One region of the Aminobacter sp. SR38 genome, then DNA from elsewhere that is predicted to be linked to it. Evidence: predicted binding sites of a transcription regulator. Region 1 holds the regulator's gene; the other holds the start of a gene.

Region 1 (4,039 bases):
CTCAAGGCGCTGCGCGCGCTGCTGCACCTGGTGTGGCCGGGCGACGAGGCCTTCTGCCGCGCGGAGAACGACCGCTACCGCGCCATCTCGGCCTCGATCGCGGCACCACGGCAGGCGACCGCGCTGATCGAAACCATCGACCGGCTGGCTGAGGATTTCGCCGAGTACGCTGCAGACGCCGGGCTGATTGCAATCCGCGCCATGCTGGTGCGCCATCGCGCGCAGGGAGCCCATGGCGATGCAGGCCTGGACGCCGTACTCGACACGGCAATCGGCGAATGCCAGACAGGTTTCGAAGCGCTGCAGTCCCTCGCTCTGCCCGACCTGCCGGAGAATGCCGCCGACGTCCTGGCCGACGGCGCCTTGGCGACGCTGAGGCGGGCGCGCAAGGCGCTGCAGCAATCCCGCGAGCGCGGCAAAGCGGATGATTTTCATGAGCTGCGCAAGGCGGTGAAGCGGCATGCCGCACACCTGTCCCTGCTGCGCAAGCTGTGGCCCTCGCCGGTCAAGCCGCGCCGCGAGCGCGTCGAAGCGCTCGGCGAAAGCCTGGGCGAGTTGCACGACGTGTTCGTTATGCGCCAGCTGATCGAGGCCGGCGAAAAGCCATTCGACGGCCTGGAACCGAAACAGCTGGTCAGGCTGCTCAAGCGCTCGGAGAAAGCGCTGCGCAAGCTGTGCCTCGCTGACGCCGCCGAACTGTTCGAGGACAAGCCACGGCGTGCGGTGCGCAGGCTGGCCAAGAAGGTCCGCGACGACCTCGGCGGAACCGTGGCGGAAACTGAAGCCGACTAGCTGTTTGCCCCGCTGGCATCGCCGGCCCGGCTCATGTTACGTCCTGTGCGTCATGACGCAAAAGACCGACACCCTGCTCGACCGTCTCGGCCGCTGGCTCGCCTCCCGGCTGCAGGTCGAATCCTCCGGCTACGAGCCTTACACACCTTCCGACCCGGACACGCTGCGGCGAACGCTGGAGCCCGGCGACATCCTTCTGATCGAAGGCAACCAGCGCATTTCGGCCGTCATCAAGTATCTGACGCAGTCGACCTGGTCGCATTCTGCACTCTATATCGGCGACGCGCTGCCAGAGCCGACGGACGGATCGGAGCGGCCGCGGCTGATCGAGGTCAATCTCGGAGAAGGCTGCGTTGCCGTGCCGCTGTCGAAATACCGCACCTACAACACCCGCATCTGCCGGGCCAACGGCCTGTCACCGGAGGATCGCGACCATGTCGTCAGGTTCATGGTGCAAAGGCTCGGGCTGAAATACGACCTCAAGAACATCACCGACATGCTGCGCTACTTCATTCCGCGGCCGCCGGTGCCCGTGCGCTGGCGCCGCCGCATGCTGGCCTTCGGTTCCGGCGACCCGACACGCGCCATCTGCTCGACGATGATCGCGCAGGCCTATGGTGAGATCCGCTATCCAATCCTGCCCGAGATCACCCGCGCCCCCGGCCGCGCTTCGGCGCAGTCGACCTACATGCGCCAGGAGATCATGCACATCCGCCACCACTCGCTCTACACGCCGCGCGACTTCGACCTGTCGCCCTATTTCCGCATCGTCAAACCAACGCTGGAATATGGCTTCGACTACCGGCAGGTGACATGGGGCGAGCAGGACAAGGCCAGCAAAGGGGCGTGATCGCCCGACTGCTCATTCTTCCTGTTCGGAAAAATCGTCATCGAGGCGCTTTTCAAGGTCGACGAGGTCCTTGGGCAGCGGCAGGCCCTGGGCGCGCAACTCGGAGAGCTTCTCGCGCAGCTGTTCCTGCAACTCGTGTGAATCCTCGGGCTGGTTGACCATTTCCTGGAGCAGCACGGCTATCTGGGCCTTGATCTGTTCGAGTGCCATGGTCCGGTTCTCCGCAGTTTCAGCTCACCTCAGCATGCGCGAAATCAGCTGCGCCGTATAGTCGACCATCGGCACGATGCGGGCATAATTGAGCCGGGTCGGTCCGATGACGCCGAGCGCGCCGACCACGCGAGCGTCCTTGTCACGATAGGGCGCGACGACCAGCGACGAGCCGGACAGCGAAAACAGCCGGTTTTCCGAGCCGATGAAGATGCGCACGCCCGAGCCTTCCTCGGCGAGGTCGAGCAACTGGATCAGCCCGTCCTGGGTTTCCATGTCCTCGAACAGGTGCTTGAGCAGTTCGATGTCGGCCTGGGCGGTGACGTTTTCGAGCAGATTGGCGCGGCCGCGCACGATCAGGCGCGCCGGCAGGCCGCTCTCGGCGCCGGCCCAGACGGCGAGACCCTTTTCGACGAGGTCCTGCGACAGCGTGTCGAGGGCTGCCTTGGTCTCGTCCTTGATACGGGCGATCTCCAGCCGGGCCTCGGCAAGGGTACGGCCTCGAATATGGGCATTCAGGAAGTTCGACGCTTCGTGCAGTTGCGAGACGGTGACGCCGAGCGGCAGCTCGACGACACGGTTCTCGACATCGCCATTCTGCGACACCAGCACGGCGAGCGCCTTGGTCGGTTCGAGCTGGATGAACTCGATGTGCTTGAGCGCGACCTCGTTCTTGGCGGCGAGGACGAGGCCTGCGCCGCGCGACATGCCCGACAGCATCTGGCTCGCCTCGGTCAGCATATGCTCCAGCGTGGCGCCCTCGCCCGAAGCCTTGACCTGCGCCTCGATCGTCCGGCGTTCGTCGTCAGGCAGATCGCCAAGCTCCATGAAGGCGTCGACGAAGAACCTGAGCCCCTTTTGCGTCGGCAGGCGGCCGGCGGAGATGTGCGGCGCGTAGACGAGGCCGAGCTGCTCGAGATCGCTCATCACGTTGCGGACGGTCGCCGGCGACAGCGACGACGGCAGCATGCGCGACAGGTTACGCGAGCCCACGGGCTCGCCATCCCTGAGATAGGAATCGACGATGCGCCGGAAGATGTCACGCGACCGCATATCGAGCGATTGCAGCGTGGGATCGGGTACCGCTTTGGTCATCTGCTTCATGGTCTCCGTCCAAAATGATATAGACCGCATGGCCGCGAACACAACAGCTCCAGCCACGGAACCGGTTTTCCTTTGCGCTGGTCCGGCCATGGGGCTACAAGCCGGCAACAATTTCCGATTTCGCCATAGAAAGTAGCCGTATGCGCCCCTCCAAACGCCAGTTCGACGAAATGCGCGCCATCTCCTTCGAGCGCAACATCTCCAAGCACGCCGAAGGCTCGTGCCTGGTCAAGTTCGGCGACACCCATGTGCTGTGCACGGCGAGCCTTGAAGAGAAGGTGCCGGGCTGGATGCGCAACACCGGCAAGGGCTGGGTGACGGCCGAGTACGGCATGCTGCCGCGCTCGACCGGCGAACGCATGCGCCGCGAAGCCTCTTCCGGCAAGCAGGGCGGCCGCACGCTGGAAATCCAGCGCCTGATCGGCCGCTCGCTGCGGGCCGTGGTAGACATGCAGGCGCTCGGCGAGCGCCAGATCACCGTCGACTGCGACGTCATCCAGGCCGATGGCGGCACCCGCACGGCCTCGATCACCGGCGCGTGGATCGCGCTGTACGATTGCCTGCGCTGGATGGAAGCGCGCCAGATGGTCAGCATCGACAAGGTGCTGAAGGACCATGTCGCGGCGATCTCCTGCGGTATCCATGATGGGCAGCCGGTCATCGACCTCGACTATCTCGAGGATTCCTCGGCCGGCACCGACGCCAATTTCGTCATGACCGGCAAGGGCGGCATCGTCGAGATCCAGGGCACCGCCGAAGGTACGCCGTTCTCGGAGGAAGAGTTCCTGCAGCTGATGGGCCTCGCCCGCAAGGGCATTGCGCGTCTGGTCGACCTGCAGAAGATGGCGGTGGGCTGAGGCTCTCGCCATGCAGCCCTCGGCGATCCTCGAATCCGCGCTCTATGTCACCGACCTCGATGCCGCAGAAAACTTCTACGGCGAGGTGATGGGGCTGGAGCGGATCGCCAAGGTGCCGGGGCGGCATGTGTTCTTCCGCTGCGGCCAGGGCGTGCTTCTGCTCTTTTACGCCGAGGCGACGCGGCAGCCACCGAAGCCCGATGCCAGGCTGCCGGTGCCGCCGCAT
Region 2 (4,039 bases), on a different replicon from region 1:
AGTAGAGCCATACCGCATTGGCGATGATTTGGGGCGGAAAACGAAGGCGCTTGTAGCTGATGGACGAGGTGTTCATGCGTGTGCGTCTATCGCGGCCGGTCCGAACAAGCCGTTACCGTGACAATACCGCGCCGCGTGTTTGGACGTCCCTAAGTCGGGACGTCTGCGTTGCGTGGCATAGGGGTTGGTCCAAAAATCTCATGAAGAATTTCGCGCTGAATGTTTTCTCGAAACAAGGTTGCCCAAACAAAAAGGGCGCCCGAAGGCGCCCTTTCCGTAAGCTTGAGCCTGGTAGCTGGATCAGAAATCCATGCCGCCACTCAAGCCCGCTTGGCGGGCTTGAGCAACTTTAGCTCATGGGCGTGCTTATGGACTTCTTAGAAGTCCATGCCGCCCATACCGCCCATGCCGCCGCCGCCCATGCCGCCAGGCATGCCGCCGCCAGCCGAGTCCTTCTTGGGGGCTTCAGCGATCATGGCTTCGGTGGTGACGAGCAGGCCGGCAACCGAAGCTGCGTCCTGCAGGGCCGTACGAACGACCTTGACCGGGTCGACGATGCCGAAAGCGATCATGTCGCCATATTCGCCGGTCTGGGCGTTGTAGCCGAATGTGGCCGTCTTGTTCTCGAGGATCTTGCCGGCAACGATCGAAGCTTCCGCACCTGCGTTCGAGGCGATCTGGCGGGCCGGAGCTTGCAGAGCGCGACGGACGATGTTGATGCCAGCGGCCTGGTCGGAGTTTTCGCCGACTGCCTTGATGGCGAGCGAAGCACGCAGCAGAGCCACGCCACCGCCGGGAACGATGCCTTCTTCAACCGCAGCGCGGGTTGCGTTCAGCGCGTCGTCGACGCGGTCCTTGCGCTCCTTGACTTCGATCTCGGTCGCACCGCCGACGCGGATGACGGCAACGCCGCCTGCCAGCTTGGCGAGACGTTCCTGCAGCTTCTCCTTGTCGTAGTCCGACGTGGTCTCTTCGATCTGCTGCTTGATCTGGGCGACGCGGCCCTGGATCTCGGCCTTCTTGCCGGCGCCGTCGACGATGGTGGTGTTCTCCTTGGAGATCGACACCTTCTTGGCGCGGCCGAGCATGTTGAGGCCGACGTTCTCGAGCTTGATGCCGAGGTCTTCCGAGATGACCTGGCCACCGGTCAGGATGGCGATGTCTTCCAGCATGGCCTTGCGGCGATCGCCGAAGCCCGGCGCCTTGACGGCAGCGATCTTCAGGCCGCCACGCAGCTTGTTGACGACGAGCGTGGCCAGAGCCTCGCCTTCGACGTCTTCCGAGATGATGAGCAGCGGCTTCGAGGTCTGCACGACGGCCTCGAGGACCGGCAGCATCGCCTGGAGGTTCGACAGCTTCTTCTCGTGGAGGAGGATGTAAGCGTCTTCGAGATCAGCAACCATCTTGTCGGGGTTGGTGACGAAGTAGGGGCTGAGGTAGCCGCGGTCGAACTGCATGCCTTCGACCACTTCCAGCTCGGTCTCGGCGGTCTTGGCTTCTTCAACCGTGATGACGCCTTCGTTGCCGACCTTCTGCATCGCCTCGGCGATCATCGAGCCGATTTCCTTCTCGCCATTTGCCGAGATGGTGCCGACCTGGGCGACTTCTTCCGAAGTCTTGATCTTCTTCGACGACTTGACGAGGTGGGTGACGACTTCAGCAACGGCGAGGTCGATGCCGCGCTTCAGGTCCATCGGGTTCATGCCGGCGGCAACGGCCTTGTGGCCTTCCTGAACGATGGCCTGGGCCAGAACGGTCGCGGTCGTGGTGCCGTCGCCGGCGATGTCGTTGGTCTTCGAAGCAACTTCGCGGACCATCTGCGCGCCCATGTTCTCGAACTTGTCTTCAAGCTCGATTTCCTTGGCGACGGTGACGCCGTCCTTGGTGATGCGCGGGGCGCCGAACGACTTGTCGATGACGACGTTGCGGCCCTTCGGACCGAGCGTCACCTTCACTGCGTCGGCGAGGATGTTGACACCGCGCAGCATGCGCTCGCGGGCGTCGCGGGAGAACTTTACGTCTTTAGCAGCCATTTTAAGCTCCTCGATGGGCCTTTACGGCCCGAATTTCAGATTGGATGGTGCGGATATCAGGCGATCAGCCGATGATGCCCATGATGTCGGATTCCTTCATGATCAGAAGGTCTTCGCCATTGAGCTTCACTTCGGTGCCCGACCACTTGCCGAACAGCACGCGGTCACCAGCCTTGACGTCCAGCGGGACGAGCTTGCCGGCTTCATCGCGAGCGCCAGAGCCGACGGCGACGATTTCGCCTTCCTGCGGCTTTTCCTTGGCCGTATCGGGGATGATGATCCCGCCGGCGGTCTTGGATTCGGATTCGACCCGGCGAACGACCACGCGGTCATGAAGCGGGCGGAACTTCGACTTTGCCATTTGAACTTCCTCGGTGGACTGTTGAGAACCCTCTGTCCGGTCTGGCCGGACGTGGTTAGCACTCACTTCAGGCGAGTGCTAACGTGCCGCTGAGATAGTCCGTGGGCCGGTACTAGTCAAGACGGAGGAGGGACGGGCGAAGAGCAAACGATGTCGCGGTTGGCTGCTGCCGAAACGCTCTCGACCGAAGCCGAACCGCCTTCGCCAGCTGCCTGGAGCGAGGCGGTGCCTGCGGTTTCTTGGCGTCGGTAGCCTGCACCGCCTGGATGCCGTTGCCGGCATTTAGACATTCGAGGTGGTACGGGAGCTTTCCGACTGCTCATTTTTTAGGCTCTACGGACTGTGATGATGACCGATGCCGTCAGGCCAAAACGGGGCAACGGACAGCAGACGAGGCCAAGCGACCGGTTGGTCGAACTGGATCACCTATCGCCAGACCCGCGCTGGCGCGAATGAATGGGTCGGATCGAGGCGAGGCGGTGATCTTTGCTGCAAGCGCGCCTCTGACGCGAGATGTCCTGGACTCGGAGCTGCAACCTTAACCTCATCATCGATGTCATTCGCGCCGAACTTGCCGGCCGTCCCTACGAGCTTGTGGCTGTCGCCGGCGGCTGGCATCATCGCCACCTTGCGCGCCAACGAATTCATCGCATCGGGCCCGCGCACGCCACAACCCGGCGCGCCCTAACGCCTATTTGACGACAAAAATCTTCCTGTCGGAATTCGGCTTCAAGACGCTGGAGGACCTGCCCGACTTTGCGGCACTGGAAGACGCCGGACAGTTGTCAAAAGAAAGGCTGTTGCAGGGGATATTCTGCCTGGAGTGGCGGGGCGGGAAAGACGACAAGCGCCAGTAAGCGTGGCGCGACCACCACCGTCTGGGGGTAGCTCAAAAGGTCGATTGATATTGTGCGGGATTGGTAGCCCAATATGTTCTCAGACCGGTGCCTGGCTTTAGACCGTTAACCCCCACTCCCGACAGTGCATCGGATTTCAGGACCGCTCCCTCCCGGAGCGGTCTTTTTTCTGTTTGGTGCTGTTCCGGATTTCGGCCGCGCTACCGTCATATCTGCTTGCCCGCGATCTCGATAGCCAGAGCCAGCCCCTGCAGCAGCACGTCTCTAGCCGAAGCCTGTACTCATCCAAACCCTCTTGCGCCACGATCTGGTCGTCATCGGCGAATTCGGCTATCTGCTGCAGCCAGCACGGCGCGCAGTGTTGCAACTGGTCAGTACAATCACAATCGCCCATCATCGCGACCTCCCCTTGGCATTTCGCATGTGCTTGTGCCAACCCGAAAAACTTACTATCCAGCCTGCGGGGGCCTGTAGCTCAATGGTTAGAGCCGGCGGCTCATAACCGCTTGGTTGGGGGTTCGAGTCCCTTCGGGCCCGCCAATAAAATCAATAGGTTAAGTGATAACCACATAGCAATCGGTGTTTCGAGCTACATTCTGGGCTACGAGACGCGTGGTGCCCTCGACCAGGCCGTTTTGGGCGTGAGAGATGTAGCCCAAAGAGTCATGGGCGGATGTCATGATGACCCGAAGGAAAAATCTATGGGGCGATGTCGTCTGCGGAAATCATGGAACAAACTAGAAGAGCCGTAATGGAGGCCATTGCTGCACTTTCGAGAGCGAGGGCTG

The links. The regulator HrcA, encoded in region 1, represses chaperone genes, less so after heat shock. The targets are predictions, from matches to a motif close to GTTAGCACTCNCNNNNNGNGAGTGCTAAC.
Region 2: a site for HrcA is predicted at 2,449-2,477, ahead of groES (co-chaperone GroES). Genes of this name have one in related genera too.

The regions. Positions count from the first base shown of each region.
Region 1 is NZ_CP062112.1:2,281,689-2,285,727, forward strand. Features, by position in the region: gene IG197_RS11180 (CHAD domain-containing protein) at 1-792, shown strand, start outside; gene IG197_RS11185 (YiiX/YebB-like N1pC/P60 family cysteine hydrolase) at 845-1,642, shown strand; gene IG197_RS11190 (hypothetical protein) at 1,655-1,852, opposite strand; gene hrcA (heat-inducible transcriptional repressor HrcA) at 1,877-2,947, opposite strand; gene rph (ribonuclease PH) at 3,097-3,813, shown strand; gene IG197_RS11205 (VOC family protein) at 3,824-4,039, shown strand, end outside.
Region 2 is NZ_CP062115.1:30,770-34,808, forward strand. Features, by position in the region: partial or broken gene IG197_RS36960 (IS6 family transposase) at 1-76, opposite strand, end outside; gene groL (chaperonin GroEL) at 378-2,033, opposite strand; gene groES (co-chaperone GroES) at 2,098-2,394, opposite strand; partial or broken gene IG197_RS31150 (electron transfer flavoprotein subunit alpha/FixB family protein) at 2,553-2,674, opposite strand; partial or broken gene IG197_RS31155 (hypothetical protein) at 2,743-3,251, shown strand; tRNA gene IG197_RS31160 (tRNA-Ile) at 3,716-3,791, shown strand.